One region of the Nonomuraea recticatena genome, then DNA from elsewhere that is predicted to be linked to it. Evidence: riboswitches for the same ligand, from Rfam matches in the RefSeq annotation. Region 1 holds a riboswitch; each other region holds the start of a gene.
The links. A riboswitch is a leader RNA that binds a small molecule or an ion and turns the genes downstream of it on or off. The one in region 1 is predicted to bind cyclic di-AMP.
Positions count from the first base shown of each region.

Region 2: it holds a riboswitch for cyclic di-AMP, as region 1 does, so the genes downstream of both, ABFX50_RS44495 (C40 family peptidase) here and ABFX50_RS04305 (CHAP domain-containing protein) in region 1, are expected to answer to the same signal.
Region 3: it holds a riboswitch for cyclic di-AMP, as region 1 does, so the genes downstream of both, ABFX50_RS19615 (C40 family peptidase) here and ABFX50_RS04305 (CHAP domain-containing protein) in region 1, are expected to answer to the same signal.
Region 4: it holds a riboswitch for cyclic di-AMP, as region 1 does, so the genes downstream of both, ABFX50_RS07845 (CHAP domain-containing protein) here and ABFX50_RS04305 (CHAP domain-containing protein) in region 1, are expected to answer to the same signal.

Region 1 covers NZ_BAAATE010000002.1:212,108-217,091, forward strand. Annotated here, with positions in the region: gene ABFX50_RS04295 (WD40 repeat domain-containing protein) at 1-433, shown strand, start outside; gene ABFX50_RS04300 (RNA 2'-phosphotransferase) at 568-1,068, shown strand; gene ABFX50_RS04305 (CHAP domain-containing protein) at 1,356-2,063, opposite strand; cyclic di-AMP (ydaO/yuaA leader) riboswitch at 2,081-2,215, opposite strand; gene ABFX50_RS04310 (tetratricopeptide repeat protein) at 2,351-2,812, shown strand; gene ABFX50_RS04315 (Gfo/Idh/MocA family protein) at 2,793-3,752, opposite strand; gene ABFX50_RS04320 (aldo/keto reductase) at 3,837-4,661, opposite strand; gene ABFX50_RS04325 (hypothetical protein) at 4,731-4,984, shown strand, end outside.
Region 2 covers NZ_BAAATE010000042.1:51,838-56,821, forward strand. Annotated here, with positions in the region: gene ABFX50_RS44480 (glycosyltransferase family 4 protein) at 1-38, opposite strand, end outside; gene ABFX50_RS44485 (M48 family metallopeptidase) at 35-1,258, opposite strand; gene ABFX50_RS44490 (hypothetical protein) at 1,255-2,055, opposite strand; gene ABFX50_RS44495 (C40 family peptidase) at 2,125-2,553, opposite strand; cyclic di-AMP (ydaO/yuaA leader) riboswitch at 2,729-2,871, opposite strand; gene ABFX50_RS44500 (LysR family transcriptional regulator) at 3,216-4,130, shown strand; gene ABFX50_RS44505 (C40 family peptidase) at 4,094-4,984, opposite strand, start outside.
Region 3 covers NZ_BAAATE010000009.1:111,823-116,806, forward strand. Annotated here, with positions in the region: gene lysX (bifunctional lysylphosphatidylglycerol synthetase/lysine--tRNA ligase LysX) at 1-319, shown strand, start outside; gene ABFX50_RS19600 (NADP-dependent oxidoreductase) at 419-1,348, opposite strand; gene ABFX50_RS19605 (winged helix-turn-helix transcriptional regulator) at 1,427-1,837, shown strand; gene ABFX50_RS19610 (LuxR C-terminal-related transcriptional regulator) at 2,063-2,275, shown strand; gene ABFX50_RS19615 (C40 family peptidase) at 2,281-3,324, opposite strand; cyclic di-AMP (ydaO/yuaA leader) riboswitch at 3,330-3,479, opposite strand; gene ABFX50_RS19620 (amino-acid N-acetyltransferase) at 3,756-4,325, shown strand; gene ABFX50_RS19625 (RDD family protein) at 4,532-4,984, shown strand, end outside.
Region 4 covers NZ_BAAATE010000003.1:319,807-324,790, forward strand. Annotated here, with positions in the region: gene ABFX50_RS07840 (ABC transporter substrate-binding protein) at 1-918, opposite strand, end outside; cyclic di-AMP (ydaO/yuaA leader) riboswitch at 1,588-1,757, shown strand; gene ABFX50_RS07845 (CHAP domain-containing protein) at 1,773-2,546, shown strand; gene ABFX50_RS07850 (cation efflux transmembrane domain-containing protein) at 2,638-3,354, opposite strand; gene ABFX50_RS07855 (ArsR/SmtB family transcription factor) at 3,351-3,728, opposite strand; gene ABFX50_RS07860 (SDR family NAD(P)-dependent oxidoreductase) at 3,825-4,589, opposite strand; gene ABFX50_RS07865 (alanine racemase) at 4,603-4,984, opposite strand, start outside.

The sequences.
Region 1 (4,984 bases):
CGATGGAGACAAGGTCCTGACCAGCGCCGACGGCGACGAGTCGGTGATGGAGATGCACGTCTTCGACCTGGCGGGCAGGCGGCTGCTGTCGGGCACGCCGCCGCAGCTGGTCGCCGGCAACGGCCCCTACGCGCTCAGCGCCGACGGCAGGACCATCGCGGTGCATGTGGCGGGGTCGAAGGTCGCGCTGTACGACCTGCACTCCGACCAGATGGTCAGCAGTCACCTGATCAAGCTGCCCAAGGAGGGGACGGTCCACAAGCTGGACTGGACGGGCGACAACCAGGTCACCCTGCACGTCTCGCAGTACCCGGAGGGCAAGGCGACCAGGATGACGGTGATGCAGCACGACGTGACGTCGGGGGCGACGCGCGTCCGTGACAGCTACTCGATGCTGAAGGACACGTTCGTCTTCGCCGCCTGCGGCGGCTGAGCGGCATCCCGGGCCCGCGGCGCGCTCCACGTGTGACGCCGCGGGCCTTGCCCTTCGCCGGACGGCAGGCGGGCGGCGGGCTCGTAGATGTGGATCCGAAGAAGGTCCCGGCCGCCCTGCGGCACAATGCCTGCATGAAGGACCGGACCGTGCGGATCTCGAAGTACCTCGCCAGGCACCTGCGCCACGATCCGGGCGCGATCGGGATCACGCTGGACGCGCAGGGCTGGGTCCCGATCGACGATCTGCTGGAGGCGGCGGCCCGCCACGGCTTCCCCATCACCAGGCAGGAGCTCTTCCTGGTGGTGTCGGACAACGACAAGCAGCGGTACGCCATCGAGGGCGACCTGATCAGGGCGAGCCAGGGGCACTCGGTGGCGGTCGATCTCGGGCTGGAGGCCGTCGAGCCTCCGGAGATTCTTTACCACGGGACCGCCCCTCTCAGCCTCGGCGCCATCAAGGCGTCGGGGCTGCTGCCGATGTCGAGGCAGTACGTCCACCTGTCGGCCGACAGGGAGACGGCCGTGCGGGTCGGCGCGAGGCGAGGGGTTCCCGTGGTGCTGGTCGTCGCGGCGGGGAGATGCACGAGGGCGGACACGAGTTCAGGGTCAGCGCCAACGGGGTGTGGCTGGTGACAGCCGTCCCGCCGGCGTTTCTCCGCTTCCCCGGCTGACACCGCCGGGTGTGACGGATTCCCGGCCGGGGCAGGGTGGGGGGATCTCCGGGGGAGTGTGACGAGGTGGCCAGGGCGCGGGGGCCTGCCCCGGAACGGGGTGACAGGTCGACGCGGGGCCCGTGGACGGGGAGGGCTTCGAGGGATCGTCGCCCGGAACGCGATCCGCCCCGGTCCCCCGGGTGTCATCCGCCGGTCAGGAGACCGGCAGGCGCACCCGGAGACCGGGGCAGGGGAATCGCGCGGGGACTACGCGCCCGAGTACTGCGGGTAGCCGTACCCGACGACCTGCGACTTCGGACGGACACGCTGCTCGACGGCGCCGTTTCCGGTGTTGCCCTCGACCGTGGTGATCGTGCCGTTGCCGTTGTCCTTCTCCACGAAACCGACGTGGTTGATGGAGCTGATGCTCTTGCTGCCGCTCCAGGAGAAGAAGACGACCGCGCCGGGCTTGGGAGTGGTGCCCCAGCGCTCGTTGCTCTTGAACCACTTGGCGTGGGCGACGGTGTAGGCGTCCCAGCCGACCTGGGGACGGGCGCCGGTCATCTCACCGACCCAGGAGACGAACATCGCGCACCACGCGGCGTTGGCGTACGCACGGGGGCTGCCGCCGTCACGGGCGACGGTCTCCCTGGCGCGCTGGGAGTTGACGTACCACTGCTGGAACTTGGTGCCGCCGCCGGAGGAGTTCTCCTTGACGCCGATCTGCTTCTTCGCCTCGGCCAGGACGGCGCTGGCGGTCGGCATGGCGGGGACGCGCTGCTGCTGCTTGACGGCGGCCTGCTTGCCGTCGGTCTTCGCGGCCATGGCGGCCACGTGGGACTTGTCCTGGGGGGCGGGAGCGATGTCGGCCTGGGCGGCCTGCGTGGGAACAAGAGAGCCTGCGAGAACCGCGGCGCCGAGGGCGGCGTGGGCGTAGGTCATCTTGGGGGCACGGCTGTGACGGTGCTTGGCCATGAAAAGGGGAGTCTCCTTGCTCAGCTTCATGCCGCTTACCGGGTTAGCTGACGGGTTCGGGCGTGAAGCTGCCCTACGGCACGGTGTGCCGATTCACCCCAGAAGGATTGGGTCCCCGGTTCCGCATGGTGCGGATTCAGCGGTCACAGGCATAGGACCTGTGAGTGTTTTGCAATGTCAGGCAATGTCCGGTTCGTCCGGTTTATGCCTGGAGTGACCCCAAGGTAATACATGAGGCAAGTTGGATACAAATTGATAAAGGTCGCGCGATCATCTACGGTCAGGTCATGTCGCCCCAGGACCTGTTCAACCACGGCCTGCAGGAGGACGGACGCCGTCCACGCGAAGCTCGAAGATGGTATCTCCTGGCCATCGAGTCAGGGCACCAGGAGGCCGCCCGCAGAGCGGCCTTCAACCTCGCCCTCATCGAGGATGAGGACGGCCGGATCGACGAGGCCCGGCACTGGTACGGCAGGGCCGCCACCCCCCGGGCGATGTTCAACCTCGGGGTCCTCGAGGAGGGCTGTGGCAACGCCGAAGCCGCTCGCCAATGGTACGCAAAGGCGGTGGAAAGTGGCCACCCGGAGGCCGCCCCCCGGGCGATGTTCAACCTCGGGCTGATGGAGGACCGGGCGGGCCGCCACGCCAGGGCCCGCGGCCACTACCTGATGGCCGTCGGCTCCGGCCATGAGGAGGCGGCCACGAGAGCCCGCGCCAACCTCGAGGCGCTCAGCGAGCACCCAGCCTGACCCTGGCCTCCTCCAGCATCCGCATCATCGCCAGGCTCTCGTCCAGCGGCATGATCGCGCTCTCCGTCATGCCCTCCGCCAGGGCCTCGCGCACCTCGCGGATCTCGCCCGCGTAGCCGTTCAGGGCGGGGTCGAGCACGTGCTCCTCGGTCTCGAACCCGGGGCCCGACAGCGTGATGCGCTGGGGCGCCCAGAACGGCGCGGCGATGTCGGCGCGCAGCCCCGTGCCCACCACCGTCGCGGTGTTGGCCAGCGGGCTGATGAGCGAGGTGTCGAGCAGCGCGCGAGCGCCGCCCTCGTAGGTCAGCAGCGCCCCCACCTCGGCGTCGACGCCCGAAGGAGCGAGCGATCCTGTGAGATGCGTCTCAGCGGGCTCGCCGAGCAGCAACTGCGCCAGTCCGAACGGGTAGATGCCCAGGTCGAGCAGGACCCCGCCGCCCAGCACGGGATTCCAGAGGCGGTGCTCCTCCTGGTAGGGCAGGACGAAGCCGAACGAGGCCTGGACCGTGCGCAGCGCCCCGAACCGCTCCTCTGTCAGCAGCCCCCTGATCAGCGGGTTGAAGCGCATCCACATGGCCTCCATGAGGAAGACGCCCGCCTGCCTGGCCAGCTTCACCATCCGCTCGGCGTCGGCCAGCGAGGCCGCCAGCGGCTTCTCGCACAGCACGGCCTTGCCCGCCGCGATCGCCGCCTCGGCCACCTCCAGGTGCTGGGCGTGCGGCGTGGCCACGTAGACCACGTCCACCGCGGGATCGGCGCACAACTCGGCGTAGGAGCCGTAGGCCGCCTCCGCGCCCAGGGTCGCGGCCAGCTGCGCCGCCCTGCCCCTGTCGCGCGAGCCCACCGCGGCCACCCGCATCCCGGGCTCGGCGGCGATCACCGCGCCGACAGTCCTGGCGATCCCACCGGTCGCCGCGATACCCCAAGCCAGATCAGCCATGAGAGCCTCCTTCAGAGGTCAATCATGAAGGATCGCGGGACGGCTCACGCCGGGCGGGGCGCCTGCCGTCCCGCTCATGGACGCTCAACCCATCCAGTCGAAGGTGGCGGGGTCGGGACCGATGCGCCTGCCGGTGTTCAGGGCGCCGATCGCCGCCATGTCCTCGGCGTCGAGTGTGAAATCGAACACGTCGATGTTCTCCCTGATCCGCTCGGGCGTGACGGACTTGGGGATCACCACGTTGCCGAGCTGGATGTGCCAGCGCAGCACGACCTGGGCGGGCGACTTGGCGTGCTTCATCGCGAGCTTGGCCAACCCCGGATCGTCGAGCAGGCCCTTGCCCTGGCCCAGCGGGCTCCACGCCTCGGTGAGGATGCCGTTGGCCTCGTGGAAGGCGCGCAGCTCCTTCTGCTGGAAGTGCGGGTGCAGCTCGATCTGGTTGATCGAGGGCACGATCTCGGCCTCGTTCATGAGCCGCTCGAGGGTCTCGATGGTGAAGTTCGACACACCGATCGCGCGGATCCTGCCGTCCCGGTAGAGCCGTTCGAGCGTCTTCCACGCCTGGACGTACTTGTCCTGCGAGGGCACCGGCCAGTGGATCAGGTAGAGATCGAGGTAGTCGAGGCCGAGCTTGCCCAGGCTGGTCTCGAAGGCCGCCTCGGCGTTGTCGTGCTCGTCGTTCCAGAGCTTGGTGGTGATGAACAGCTTCTCGCGCGGCACGCCCGACTTGGCGATCGCGCGCCCCACCCCCTCCTCGTTGAAGTAGAGCTTGGCGGTGTCGATGCTGGTGTATCCGGCCGCTATGGCGGTGCTCACCGCCCGCTCGGCCTCGTCGTCCGGCACCTGCCACACACCGAAGCCGAGCTGCGGAATCTGAACACCGTCGGTGTTGAGAAGCAGTGAGTTCATGTTCATCTCTCCATTGTTCACTCTGAGTTAGCTGACGCTTCGGGTGGGCGTCCTACCGTGGCGCGTGTCGTGAGAGAACAGGAATCCGTGGCCTGGGTGGAGTCGCCACTACAGATGCTGTGCGCGGTCGAGGCCCACCACGCCGGGCTGCTGGGGGACCGCACGCTGGTGGTGCCGCGAGCGGGCCTGCGTCCGCTCGCCGCGACCAGGCGCGAGCTGGTCGGGCTCGCCCTGCCAGAAGGGCTGGAGCTGGCCAAACCGCAGGAGCGCATGCCGCGCAGGCTCAACGCCGTCGGCGACGCCTTCTCCGGCAGGGTGCAGCT
Region 2 (4,984 bases), on a different contig from region 1:
GGCGGAAAGTCGTTCGTGACGATGAGGACCCTGCTCACGGGGCCTTCATGAGCTCCCACGAGCGGGCCATGGCGATGCGCTGTGGAGCGGTCGGATGCGAGGCATAGAGCACATATTCCACGACATCCGGCGACAAGTCGGAAATGTTGGTTATTGCCAGGCGTTTTTGCATCGCGACGAACGTCCGCGGGTCGCGGGTGAGGTCGAGCGCGTGCAGGTCGGCCCTGGCCTCGATGTGGCGGCTGACGAGATTCTGCCCAGGACCCGACAGCACGGTCGCCAGCGAGAGGAAGCCCATGATCGCCGCCGTCGCGACGGGCTCGGACAGCGGACGCTTCCACAGCGGGGCCAGGCAGAACAGCAGCACCGCGCCGAAGCCCGCGCCGAGCGCGCCGAGGAGCGTGCCGTGAAGGACGTCGTTGTACTTGGCGTGCCCGAGCTCGTGGGCGATGATCAGCTCCACCTCCTTCTCCGGCGCGGCCAGCAGCGTGTCGTAGACGACGATGCGCCGGGTGGCCCCGAAGCCCGAGACGTAGGCGTTCAGCGCGGTGGTCCTGCGGGAGGCGTCGGCCACCAGCACGTCCTCGACCGGCACGTCGGCGCGCTCGGCCAGCTCCAGCAGGTCGGTGCGCAGCTGTCCCGCCGGCATCGACCTGAAGTCGTTGAAGAGAGGCTCGAAGACGACCGGATAGACGAAGGAGGCGCCCACGGTGAGCATGAAGGCGCCGACCGCGGCGGGAATCCACCAGCGCGCGAACCTGCGGGCCAGAGCGACGACGGCCAGCACCATGATCGCCGTGATCGCGGTCCGCACCCCGATGGACTTCAGCCTGTCGCCCGTCCAGCTCGCCCAGTTCTGCGTGGACAGGCTGAACTCGCGCAGTTCGCCCTCGAACCAGACACCGAGCGGCCAGCGCAGGAGCTCGACCACCGCTGTGAGCACGACGACGCCGAGCAGCACCCGCAGCCACCACGGCCCCTTCAGCCCGGCCAGCAGGCGGGCGCCCCATGGCGTGGCCACCAGCACGCCCGCGAAGAGCACGGTCAGGCCGAGCGACAGGTAGGACGGCACGCTGGTGGCCGCGTCGAAGGCGCGCGAGCGGGCGATCTCGGCGGCGGTGAAGTCGAGTGAGGGGTCGGGCGGCACGGCGGGCGCGCCCCGCATCGTCGCCCAGGGGGTGGTGAGCGCGACCACCGCGACGATCGCCGCGCCCAGCAGCGCCAGCGCGATGCCCGCCCGACGGTCCAGCCAGCTCATCCGTGTCCCCCCGCAGTCAGCTCGTCCCGGACATACTCGCGCCACAGGCCGGTCAGCGTGGGGACCGACAGGCCGAGAGGGCGCAGCGCCTGGGCCAGATCGCGCCCCGCAGCCCGATCGTAGAGCTCGACCAGCGCCCGCTCGCCGTAGCGGCCCGCGATCAGGCGGCAGGCCAGCCACGACTCCTGGTAGACCTGCGCGAGCCTGGGCGCGCCCGGCGTGAAGTCGCCGTCGGCCGGCAGCCGGGCGCTCGTCCGTCCCGAGCCGACCTCCTCGGCCAGCTCCGCGGCCGCGACGCCGACCTCCAGCCCCGAGCCGAGGTAGCCGACGTAGTCGGCGAAGCCCTCTCGCAGCCACACGGGACCGCCGTGCGTGCCCGCTGCGACGTGGGTGAGCTCGTGGGCGAGCACCACGTCGCGTCCCACGGGGGTCAGCCGCGAGAAGGCGCCGGGGACGACGATCACCCTTCCGCGCGACGCCAGCGCGGCCAGCCCCTCGAGCGAGCCCGTGCCGGCCAGCGCCGCCGCCTCCTCGGTGCTGGCCGGCACCACGACCACCGGCCGTACGGGGCGCCGCAGCACCGCCGAGACCGTGCGGCCGGCGGCGTCGGCCCGCGCCGCGAGGTCGCGAAGCAGCGTGGCGGGTGCGTGGTGGCCGACGGCGAGCGAGCGCGCGCCGTACGCGAAGGTGACACCCGACTCCCACAGGCCACGGGCCTCGGACGGCAGGCGAGGGCCGGCCGACCCCGGCACCGTCCCCGCCAGCGCGGCCGCCAGCACGGCTCTTCGGCTCACCACGGCAGCGATGCTAGCCCGGACGGCGGAGAGCCCCGTCCCAGAGGAATGGACGGGGCTCTCTGCGTGCGCCTACGCGCCGGGGCGGACCGCGCCGGCGAAGGAGGACTTGCGCCAGCCGCTGATCTTCTCGATCCGCACCGTCTTGCCCGAGCTGGGTGAGTGGATCATCCGGCCCTTGCCGACGTACATGCCGACATGGCCCTTGCCGCGGAAGAACATCAGGTCACCGGGCTTGAGGCTGCGCCAGGAGACCTTCTTCTTGATGCGTGCGTACTGGCTGTGCGTCACGCGCGGGATCCTGATCCCCGCCTTGGACCAGGCGTACTGCACCAGACCCGAGCAGTCGAAGGAGCCAGGACCCGTCCCGCCGTAGCGGTAGGGGTCACCGAGCTGCTTCTTCGCCACTCCGACGGCCTTGGCAGCCCTCAACTTCTGCCGAGCCGCCTTCGCCTGCGACTTCGACACGACGCGCGCCTTGCCGGCGCTCGCCTTCGCCACGCTCGTCCGCGCGACGTCGATCTTCACTGCTGCCGTCTTCACCGCGCTCGCCTCGATGGGGGTCGCGTGAGCGGCTGGTGCGTGGAGGACGACTCCTCCCATCGCGGCCATGACGCCACTCAGGGCAAGGCAGGACAGACGGGTCTTGTTAACAGGGGTGGACAGAACGTCTCCTTGAATCTTCCACGAATGCCTACCGGGTTAGCTGACGGGTTCGGGCGTGGAAGTCGCCCTACCGGCCCGCAGGCCGGACTCACCCCAGGTGCTCGGGTCCCCGGCTCCGTGCTCCATTCCGCACGGATTCGGCGGGTCGACCGCGCACGCTCATCTGGGGGTTCGGCGCGGCGACCAGCGGATCGTTATGCGTGCACACCGGCCGCTGACAGGGCCGGTGGACGTGGCGGGCGCCATGGCTTGGTCGCCGCGAAGCGAGAAGGTACCCGGCCCACCAAGAGCAGGCAAAGTCGAAGTAAAGGAGTCAAGATCGTCCACGGGTGGTTGTCAAGAGACAAATCACTGCTCCATGGACCGTTGCAAGCGACAATTGTGACCCTCCTCACAGTTGCTGTCACCAGGCGAAGTCAGGTCCCATTTGTCACATCAGTCACAGCAGTAACATCAGCCGAACGAGGGGTCTGACCGCTCTGCCATAAGCTCTTCGCATGCTTGATCTGTGGTCCCTGCGCGTTCTGCTCGAAGTCGGACGGCACGGCTCCTTCTCCGCCGCCGCCGAGGCCCTGTCGATGACGCAGCCGGCCGTCTCCCGCCAGATCGCCACCCTGGAGCGCCGCACGGGCGTCAGGCTCTTCCACCGCCGCCCGCGAGGCGTGCAGCCCACGGAGGCGGGTCTGGCCGCCATGGAGCAGGCGGCCGCCGTGGTCGACGGGATGAGCCTGTTCGAGACCAGGCTGCGAGCCTTCGCCGCCGCCGAGAGCGGCAGGGTGCGTGTGGCGGCCTTCCCCAGCGCGGCCACCAGGTTCGTCCCCGAGAGCTTCCGCCGCTTCACCGCCACCCACCCCGACGTCGAGCTCTCACTCACCGTGGGAGAGCGCGGCGACGCGAGACTGCTCGAAGGCGCGATCGACGTCGCGCTGGTCACCTCGTGGGACGCCGACCCCGATCCTGGGCTCGAGACGCTCTTCCTGTTCGACGACGAGCCGATGGTGGCCCTGCCCGCCGACCATCCCCTCGCGTCCCAGGAGCAGGTACGGCTGGCCGACCTGGCCGCCGAGCACTGGATCGACGGCACCCACCCCGACTGCCTCGGCCCGGCGGCCGAACTGTCGGCCGCGATGGGAGGGCCGCCGAAGATCACGCACCTGTGCGACGACTGGAACGGCCGCCAGGGCCTGGTGGCCGCGGGCGTGGGCGTGATGCTCTATCCGTCCATCGCCGGCAGGTCGGTGCGCTCGGACATCAGGCTGGCCCACCCATCGCCCGCGCTGCCCGCCAGAAGGATCAGCGCCGCCGTCCTGCCCGCCGACGGGCGCCCGCCCGCCGTGAGCGCCTATCTGGACGTTCTGCGCGCGATGAGCGCGGCCTACGGGCGGACCGCGCCGACCAGCCGCCTGCCGTAGGCCGACAGAGGGACGACCTTGACCACGTCACCGGTCTGCGGCGCATGGACGATCTTGCCGCCGCCCGCGTAGATGCTCACGTGCCCGAGGCCCTCGCTGAAGATGAGGTCACCGGGCTGCAGGTTGTCGAGGGAGACCCTGCGCTTGGCGCCCCAGGCCCACTGCTCCCACGTCGTGCGGGGCAGCGAGACGCCGGCCGCGCGCCAGGAGGCCTGCGTGAGGCCTGAGCAGTCCCAGCCGCCCGGGCCCGTGCCACCGTACTGGTAGGGCTTGCCGACCTGCGCGTAGGCGAAGCTGAGCACCGAGGCGGCGTTGCCCGAGGCCGAGCCCGTGTACTTGATGCCGGTGCTGTTGGGGTTGCCCACCCGGTAGGCGCCGAGCCTGCGCAGCAGCTTCTCCTGCTGCTCGACCAGCTCGAGCACCTTGTCCTTCTCCGACTTGACCTCGTCGCGCAGCTTGTCGGCCTCGGTGAGGGCGCCCTGCGCCTGCTCCCTGTCGGACTTGAGCTGGCGGTTCTCCTCGTCGAAGGCGGCCAGGACCTGGGCCCGCTCGGCCGTCAGCTGGTCCATGAGCGCCATGCCGCCGAGCGTGGCCGAGGGGTCGCTGTCGCCCAGAAGCGTCGACCACGAGGTGATGTCGCCCGCCTGGTAGGTGTCGATGGCCATGCCGACGACCTCGGCGCGCAGACCCGCCACCCTGGCCATCTTGCTCTTGTACCGGGAGTTCAGCCCCTCGTAGGCCTTCTTGGCCTTCTTGTACTTCTCCGTGGCCGTGTTGTACCTGTCGACGACCTTGTCGGCCTTGTCGTTGAGCTTCTCCAGCTTCGCCTTGGCCTGCGCGATCGTCGGTTTGGG
Region 3 (4,984 bases), on a different contig from region 1:
CACCCGCCAGCACCGCGACAACCCGCTGCTCACGGAGAAGTGGGACCTGATCGGGTTCGGCACCGAGCTGGGCACGGCCTACTCCGAGCTGGTCGACCCGATCGAACAGCGCCGCCGTCTCACCGAGCAGTCGATCCTCGCCGCGGGGGGCGACCCCGAGGCGATGCAGCTCGACGAGGACTTCCTGCAGGCGCTCGAGTACGCGATGCCGCCGACGGGCGGGATGGGCGCGGGCATCGACCGGATGATCATGGCCTTCACCGGCAAGAACATCAGGGAAACCATCCTCTTCCCCCTGGTGAAGCCCTCCTCCCACTAGAGCGTGGCCGGGCGGGCGCGAGCCCGCCCAGGAGGTCCGGGGCTCGGGCCGTGGATGATCTCATCGTCGGGCAGGCCGTCCGGGCAGGCCGTCCGGGGGTCAGGGCAGGAGGACCAGGCGGCCGCGGACGCCGCCGGCGGACAGGCGGGCGTGGGCGTCGGCGGCCTTCTCCAGCGGGTAGGTGCCGGCGACCCTCGTGGTGAGGCGGCCGAGCTCGGCCAGCCGTACGATCTCGGCCAGTTGCCGCGGTTCCTCCCTGAAGAACACCGTCGCCACGTCCGTCCCGCGCAGCGGGACGGGGGCGACGCCCGCCGACAGCGCGATGAAGGCGCCGCCGTCGCGCAGGGCGTCCAGCCCCGCCAGCCCGGTGATCGCGGCGTCGATCACCGCGTCCACGCCGCCCGGCACCTGCCTTCTGACCGCCTCGGCGAGGTTCTCCTCGCGCGAGACGAACCATTCGGCTCCGAAGCCGCGCACCAGCTCCTCGTCCTGCCGCCCGGCGGCGGCGACGACGCGCAGGCCCCTGGCCGCGGCGAGCTCCACCGCGTACCCTCCGACCGCACCCGCCGCCCCGGTGACCAGCACGGTGTCGCCCTGGCGGAGGTGCGCCCTGTCGAGGGACTGCCAGGCCGTCAGCGCGTTGAGCGGCAGCGTGGCGGCCTCGGCCGCCGAGACGCCACGTGGCGCGAGCGCCGCCGCCCGGGCGTCGACCACCACGTACTCCGCCTGTGCCTTGGTAGGAGCCTCCAGCCTGCTCGCCAGCGCGATGACCTCCTGCCCAAGGGCGAAGGCGGCGCCCTCGCCCACCTGGTCGATCACCCCTGCCGCGTCGAAGCCGAGCCCGTAGGCGTCGAGCTTCCTGGCGACGCCGTAGTCGGCGAGCGCTCCCGCCGCCACCGCCAGGTCGAAAGGGTTCACCCCTGCGGCGGCGACCTTGATCCGTATCTGGCCGCGGCCCGCCTGGGGGAGTGGGACCTCGATGAGCCGAGGCGAGCCGGAGCCGCCGATGAGTGCACGCATGGTCGTCATGTCATCGAATCTAGGGAGAGTTACTCTCTTCGGGTAAGAAGGCACCTGGAAGTGCGTAACCAACCGGAGGGAGCCCACATGACGACCGTCACGGCGGCCGCGCGCAGGGCCGAGGCCAAGCGGGCCTATGACGCCTACGTCGCGGCCTGCCCTTCGAGGAAGCTGCTCGACACGCTCAGCGACAAGTGGGTGAGCCTGGTGCTCAACGCGCTGGCCGACGGGTCGAAGCGCTACAGCGACCTGGCGAGGACGATCGCCGGCGTGAGCCAGAAGATGCTCACCCAGACCCTTCGCGGCCTCGAGCGCGATGGCCTGGTCACCAGGACGGTGACGGCGGCGGTGCCGGTGAGGGTCGACTATCGGCTCACGTCGCTCGGAGAGAGCCTGCTTCCGCTCATGGCCGCCATCAAACAGTGGGCGGAGAGTCACATCGAGGACGTGGAGGCGGCTCGCCTCCGTTATGACGCCGATTCTGAGAATTCGCCGTGAAATTCATGAGACGGGCGCATTGCAGTAAGGGTCCTGTGGACGGTTCTCGGCACTCCAGTCGAGGAATGTTCGTCGTATAGAAACGATCAAGTCAATGGCGGTCGTCAAGTATGGAACGAAACGACCTTGACGACCTTTCCAGTATGCGTTTACCTTCTGCGAGACGAGCAGCCTGCTTGAGCCGAAGACGTCTCCGAGTTTGTGCTGTTGGGGGGAGGGCTCCCGATGGATGTGCTCACTGAAGGCGTCGAGCTGAGCCAGGACGACCTGGATCTCCTCGCGCAGTTGGCCAAGGGTGTCACGGTCGACCGCGTGGGGCGGGCCCTGGAGATCAGCGGCCGGACGGTGCGCCGCCGCCTGCGCGGCATCTGCGACAGGATCGGCGTGGCCACGGCGATCGAGGCGGTGGCCTGGGCCGCGCGCCGACGACTGATCTAGGCGCGTCAGTCGGCGATGCGCACGGCCCCGGCGAACGGGCGGTTGCCGATGGCGGCGATGCGGACGACGTCGCCGGTGCGGGGCGCGTGGACCATCATCCCACCGCCGATGTAGATGCCCACGTGGTGCAGGTCGTTGTAGAAGAAGACCAGGTCACCGGGGCGCATCTGCTCGCGCGTGATGTGGGTGCCCGCCGTCCACTGGTCACCCGTGTAGTGCGGCAGGCTGATGCCGACGCGCTGGTAGGCGGCCATCACCAGGCCCGAGCAGTCGTAGGAGTTGGGGCCTTCCGCGCCCCACACGTACGGCTTGAGCTGCTGCGTGAGAGCCCAACGAGCGGCCTCGGCCGCCTTGCCGCTGCCGATGATCGGCAGGTTGACCTTGGTCGCCCTGGTGCCAGGCCGACCGGCCTCGCCGATCGCCCGCTTGAACAGGTTGCTCTCGACCTTGGTCACCAGCGTGGTGATCTTGCTGCGCTTGTCGCCGAGGTCGTCGACGAGCTTCTGCACCTCGGCCAGTCGCGTCTTGGCCGTCGCCTTGGCCCGCTCGGCGGCGGCGATGGAGTCGGCCAGCTCCTTGACCTCCTGGCCCTGCTGCTGCCCGAGGGCGTAGAAGGTGGCGGCTCCGTCAAGGAAGGAGTCAGGGTCGGTGGAGGTGGCGAAGGCCAGGCCGTCGGCGAAGCCGCCGCTCATGTAGGTGCTCTCGGCCAGGAGCGTGGCGCGCGCCCGCTTGGCGGCCAGGTCGGCCTCGCTGGTGGCAAGGATCTTCTTGGCCACCTCAGCGGACTTCTTGACGCTCTTGAGCTTCTCGCGCTGGCCGTTGTACTGCTCGGTCAGCGTCTCGATGTCGTTGTGGAGCTTCTCGACCTGCTGGGAGAGCTCCTTCAGCGTCGGCTTGGGGTCGGCGGCGGCCGAGCCGAGCGGGACGGTGAGAGCCAGGACGGCCATCGCCGCGCCCACGATGGCGAACCGTTTGCGCAGGGCGCCGGGTTCGTGGGGGCGGGCGTGCTTGCCCGCGCTCTTTCCCTCGTGGGTACGCGTGCGCTTCACCAACCGGCTCCTCTCGTTGCCGCCTACCGGGTTAGCTGACGGGTTCGGGCCGGAGCAGCCCTACCGAGCGCGTGCTCGGACTCACCCCATTGGCGGTGCTGGCCGCCGGCGGGTCCCCGGCTCCCCGAGTTGCGGGGATTAGGCGCGTCTCCACGCGTGTGTCGCGTGGGGGACATCGTCGCTGGACACTAGTGCAAGCCAGGTTCCTGCTCAACCAGAACTGCCAATCCCGTAGAGGTTGTGCAACCGAAGCGTCACGGCGTGATCACGTGAAAGCCCGATCTACCAGGGCATTGCAAGAGCTTTGCCCATCTTTATGCGGATTTGTCGGACTGTTACTCTAGCGCTGCAGACGGTGTACGGCTTGCTACAGCGCGTCATGTGACGGTAGTTAAGGATGGGCCGAAACGGGCTGGGTACGCTGGAGGGCCATGGAGCAGGTCGCCGAGCGCACCCCGAAGGACACCGAGATCGTCGTGAGGCGCGCCCGCACGCCCGACGTCAGAGCCATCAGGCGCCTGGTCGACACGTACGCGGGGGCGGGCCCCAGGTTGCTGGAGAAGGCCACCGTCACGCTGTACGAGGACGTCCAGGAGTTCTGGGTCGCCGACCGCGGCGGCGAGGTCGTGGGCTGCGGCGCGCTCCACGTGCTGTGGGAGGACCTGGCGGAAATCCGAACGGTCGCCGTCGACCCCGAATACAGGGGTGCGGGAATCGGTCACCGTATTGTTACCGCACTGGTCGCGACGGCCCGTGACCTGGGTCTGCGCAGGGTCTTCTGCCTGACTTTCGAGGTCGACTTCTTCGCGCGCCATGGCTTCGTCCCGATCGAGGGCGCACCTGTATCACCCGAGGTCTATGCCGAGTTGCTGGCTTCCTACGACGAAGGGATCGCGGAGTTTCTCGATCTTGAACATGTGAAGCCCAACACCCTTGGCAACACCCGCATGTTGCTCCATCTGCCCACGGTTGACTCAGAGGATGACCAAGGGGAAAGGTGATTGTTGATACTCATGTCGATACGTTGGGCAACAGCAAGCATGTGTCCTGACATGTGCCACATGCGCCATCGAAGCGAGGTGACACGGTGAGCACCGGACAGCCGCCGTATCCACAGGACCAGCCTGAAGACAATTCCGCTGGGACTCATGGATACGGTCAGCAGAACGCGGGACGCCAGGGCGACCCCGATCCAGACGCGACGATCGTGGGCTATCGCCAAGACGGCGGCGGCTACGGTCACCAGGGCCAGCAGCAGCCCGACTACGGCCAGCAGGGCTACGGTCAGCAGCCTTACGGCCAGCAACAGCAGCAGGGCTACGGCCAGCAGGGGTACGGCCAGCAGGCCGCCTCCTCCGGTCAGCAGCCAGGCTACGGACAGCCTTCCTACGGCCAGCAGGGCCAGAGCCAGCAGCCCGAGTACGGGCAGCCGGGCTACGGCCAGCAGCAGCCGTCCTACGGGCAGCAGGGCTATGGTCAGCAGGCCGCCTCGGGTCAGCAGCCCGAGTACGGCCAGCCCGGCTACGGCCAGCAGCCCGGTTATGGTCAGCCGAGCCAGCCCGGCTACGGCCAGCAGCAGCCTCCCTCGGGTCAGCAGCCCGGCTACGGGCAGCAGCAGCCGGGCTACGGCCAGCAGCAGCCTTCCTCGGGTCAGCAGCCC
Region 4 (4,984 bases), on a different contig from region 1:
GGCCATCCCCGCGGCCAGGACCCCCTGGTAGCCGAAGAAGTACGGGTTCTGCACCACCAGCGCGTCGATGGTGCCCGCGGCGAGCGCGGCGTTCTCCTGCGGGTCGGAGTCGAACGCCACGACGGGGACGGTCTCGCTGGCGTTGTTGTCCTGGATCGCCCTGGCCGCGCCGACCCCTGAGGTGTTGTTGTCCGCGAACACCCCCGCCAGGTCGGGGTTGGCGGTCAGCGCGTCGTTGACCTGCGACGCCGCGGTGTTGATGTCGTTGTTGTTGAAGCGCTGCAGCGTCACCTTGACCTGCGGGCAGTTCAGCGCGAGGCCCTGCTTGAAGCCGGCGTCCCTGTCGACCAGTGACTGGATGCCGGCGACGGAAGACTCGATCATGACGCTCCCGCTCGTCTTGTTCTGCGCCTTGAGCAGCTCGCACATCCGCTTGCCTGCCTGCATCCCGGCCTTGAGGTTGTCGGTGCCGATGAACCCCTCAGAGGCGGTGGTCACGCGGCTGTCCACGGTGATGACCTTGAGACCCGCCTTGCGCGCCCTGTCGATCGCCGAGTTCAGGGCGCTGGAGGAGTTGGGCGCGATGACCAGCCCGTCGACGCCCCTGGAGATGGAGTTCTCCACCAGTTGGACCTGCTGGTCGATGTTGGTCTCGGACGTGGGGCCGAAGGTGCTCACCTTGATGCCGAAGTCGCCGCCTGCCTGCTTCGCTCCGGCGATCATGGTCTGCCAGAACGAGGAGTCACTCGCCTTGATGACCACGTCGATCTTCTTGCCGCTCGCCGCCCCGCCCGAGCCTCCGCCGGTCGCCTGGCTGGCCGAACTCGTCGCCCGGCCTCCCACCACCCCGAGCACCAGCGCCACCAGCGCGATGGCCAGGACGAGTGAGAGCGAGAAGACGATACGTGAGCGAGCCATGACGGCCTCCTGAACTGCCCTCCCTATGGGCGCCTCAAAGGGCTTTCACGCTCGGTCGCGAACCTTGACGACGAGCGCGGACAGCGGTCGGGGGCGCACCCATGGAGAACTCTTCATTCAACAAAAACTCACAACCATCGGTCGCTTCCAGCAAAGCCCTGGAAGTGTCCCGGTGGAAACATGTGAAAGGAAAAGAACTCATTACTCGCGGCGACCCTGTCATCGCCGGCTCCATGACCGACGAGCCCGTAGCGACGACTCGCTCCCTCGCGGATCGCCCCTCGGGCCGCAGCGGGCCCCGACCTCGGGCGAGAAACGCCACCTCCTTCGCGATCGTCCAGGCCGGCGTTCTGGAGATCCGGTGTTCCGATCTCCCCAACGGGCCCGGCTCCCTGCAGGCGATCGTGCAGCCGGTCTCATGGTGATCGCGCTGCGGACGACCGGAGCCGCTCTGAGCTGCGGCTGGTCGCTCTCGATGGCCGCGAGTCGGCCTGACGCGATCTCGCGGGGGGAGGGCTGGCGAGGGCAAAAACCAGGTGTGCTCGATGGCTGTTCAAACCAGCGCAAGGTAAATCTTTTGACCGGAATGGTGCGGTTTGTTCAAGTAATCGCTACCTTCTTGCCACATCGCAACGTCTGATCGGCGACTTGCCTTCACCCCCGAGGGCGGCCGGTCGGCCGCCGAATCCCATCGGTGACGGGCACGTCCCGTCATGGGAACCGGGGACCCACTTGGTGTGGAGCGATCCACGCCCGGGGTGAATCCACCATGCGTGGTGGTAGGGCGACTCCTGGCCCGAACCCGTCAGCTAACCCGGTAGGCGGTCAAGGAGAAAGGTCATTCCCCCAACCTCATGCCATCCATCGTGGACGGGCTGCTCGACGCTGCCCAAAGGGATCTCGGCTACCGGGAACAGAGCAACGGCTACACCAAGTTCGGCGAGTGGTACTACGCCAACGTGGACAAGAGCGACTCCTACTTCAAGACCGCGCCCTGGTGCGACATGTTCGTCACCTGGGCGGCCCACCAGGCCGGTGTCGAGGAGTACGTCGGAGAGTTCGCCTACACCGTCGACCACGCGAAATGGTTCAGACAGCAGGACGCGTGGAGCGAGGAGCCCGAACCGGGCGCCATCGTCTTCTTCGACTGGTCCGGCGGGGACAGCGTCGAAGGCATCGACCATGTCGGAATCGTCGAGAAGGTGGACGGAGCCAAGGTCTTCACGATCGAGGGCAACGCCGACCGTGTCTGGCTCAAGCGCAAGGAGCGCGACCCGAGCAAGATCGTCGGCTACGGCCTCCCCAGGAAGGTGCAGGAGAACCTCGGCACGCGTGTGGAGAGCGCCTCCGAGCAGGTGGAGAGCGCGGCCGTCGGCGGCGCTTCCGAGCCCCCGATGAAGGCCTCGGCGGTGCAGCACGTCTCCGTATCCGCCCGGCAGCCGTTCGCCGGTGTGACCTCCGAGCTGCCCCAGGTTCAGGACGCGACCGCTTCGGCCGCCGTGCTTGTCGCGCTGCTGTGCACCGCTCTGGCGGTCAAGCGCGTCAGGGACAGGCGACCGGCCCACGCGGTGGGCGGCGGTGGCCGAAGCCACCGGGCATCCGGGTGGAGCAGGGACCTGTTCGCGTAGAGGAGGCTCTCCGGCCGAGCCGTGCGGCTCGGCCGGAGAGAGCTCCCGGCCTGGCGGACGGGCGGGGGTGTCTCAGTTCGACAGCAGGGCATCAGTCGCCCTTCCGCTCGTTCGGGCAGCAGCCGTCGGCGCACCCGGCCGAATCCGGGGCCGAGAGGTCGGTGGCGAGCGGCTGCGGGGCGCAGCAGGCCTCCCCGCGCCAGGCTTCACGACCCTCCTTGACCGCCACGGCGGCGATCAGGAGGGCGGCGACGGGGTCGGCCCATGACCAGCCGAACAGGCTGTTGAGCGCAAGCCCGACCAGGAGCACCGCCGACAGGTAGGTGCACAGCAGCGTCTGCTTGGAGTCGGCCACGGCCGAGGCGGAGCCGAGCTCGCGACCGGCGCGCCGCTGGGCGGCCGACAGGAAGGGCATGACGACCAGGCTGAGCCCGGCCAGAATCAGGCCGGGCGTGGAGTGGTCGGCCTCGCCGGTGCCGAGCAGGGCGCGTACGGCGTCGAAGGTGACGTAGGCGGCCAGGGCGAAGAACGACAGCGCGATGACGCGCAGGGCCGTCCTCTCACGCTTTTCGTGGTCGGCGCCGGAGAACTGCCATGCCACCGCGGCGGCCGAGGCGACCTCCACGATCGAGTCGAGGCCGAAGCCGACCAGCGCGGCGGAGGAGGCGACGGTGCCCGCGGTGATGGCCACCGCGGCCTCGATCACGTTGTAGGTGATCGTTGCGGCGACCAGCAGGCGGATGCGGCGCCGTAGCGCCTCGCGCCGGTCGGCGGACGGCCCGAGGCCCGGCGTGTTCAGCGCGGTCACGACGGCCTCGGCTGCGCCGCCAGGCCGGGCATCGGGCACAGGGCGACCGCGTGGCCGGTGGCGGACAGGAGCTGCTCGGCCGAGGCGAGCAGGTCCATCAGCTCTGGCCGGGTCAGCGAGTAGAACGACTGCCGTCCTTCGGCGCGGAAGTCGACGAGGCCGCAGTCGCGAAGACAGGCCAGGTGTTTGGAGACGGTGGACTGCGCCAGCCCGAGCTCGCCGGTCAGATCCACCACCCGCGCCTCGCCCCGGGCCAGTCTGGCCACGATGCGCAGTCGGGTCTCATCGGCCAGGGAGTGGAACAGCGCCGCTGCGGGCGGCAGTCCTGCCGCGATGTCGGCGCTCACACACCGGCCGGCTTCATTGATCGCCATAGAGCGATGATAGCTCTTACGGACGATGACTTGGCAAGGGTGAGGCGGTCGCGACCGGCGATCGCACCGTCCGGCGACGCCTGGGCCGCGGGTCCATCACATGATCGCCAGCTGGCCGCCGTCGATGACCAGCTCGGTGCCGTGGACGAACGCCGCGTCGTCGGAGGCCAGGAAGGCGTACCCCGCCGCGACCTCCTCCGCGAACCCGGCGCGCCCGAGCGGGATGTGGTCACGCTCGTACGACGAGACGAAGTCGCCGTCGAGCCCGGCCGAGATCGCCGAGTTGAGCGGCGTCCTGATGTAGCCGGGGCACAGCGCGTTCACCCTGATGCCGTGCTTGCCCAGCTCGACGGCCATGGTCCTGGTGAGAAGCAGGACGCCGCCCTTGGAGGCGTTGTAGTGGGCGTAGTCCGCCTCGCCGCCGAGGCCGTTGGTCGAGGACATGTTGAGGATGACGCCGCCCTCGCCGCGCTCCACCAGGTGGCGCGCCACGGCCTGGGCGACGAGGAACATGCCGCGCAGGTTCACCGCGATGATCGTGTCCCAGTGGTCGGGGGTGATCTCGAGGAACGGCTCGCGCCATGCCGTACCGGCGTTGTTGATCAGGACGTCGACCCCGCCCATCGCCGCGATCGCGCCCTCCACCAGCCTGGCGACGTCGGCCTCCGCGCGGACGTCGCCCGCCACGCCGCTCACCTCGCCCAGCGGGGACAGCTCGGCCACGGTCGCGGCGACCTCGGCCTGCTCGAGCCCGCCGAGCACGACCCTGGAGCCCTCCTCGAGAAACCTGCGGGCCGTGGCGGCGCCGATGCCGCTGCTGCCGCCGCTGATCAGCACTCGCTTGCCGGCCAGTCCTCGCATGACGTCCCCGCTTTCAACGCACCGCGCCGCGGGCAGCGACGCGTAGCTCGGTGATGACCTGTCCATCTTCGACGCCGTGGGCCAGGTCGAAGAGGTTGACGACGGAGCAGGCGTGGCTCGGGATGAGCGCCGCCCGCGTCCCCACGGGCAGCTCGCCGTGGTGACCAGGCTCCAGATGCGCGACGGCGTGCTCCTCGTTCAGGAACTCCATGTGCGCGTACGGCACGCCCGCGACCCTGATCCAGTCGGGTGAGCCGCTGCCGTCGGAGGTGAGGCACTTGGTCCCGGCGTCGAAGACCACGCGCTCGGGCGTGGGCCTGGCGATGACGGTGGACAGCACGCGGGCGGCCGTGGTCGCCTCGCTCGCCACGCCGAGGCGCATCATCGAGGCGTCG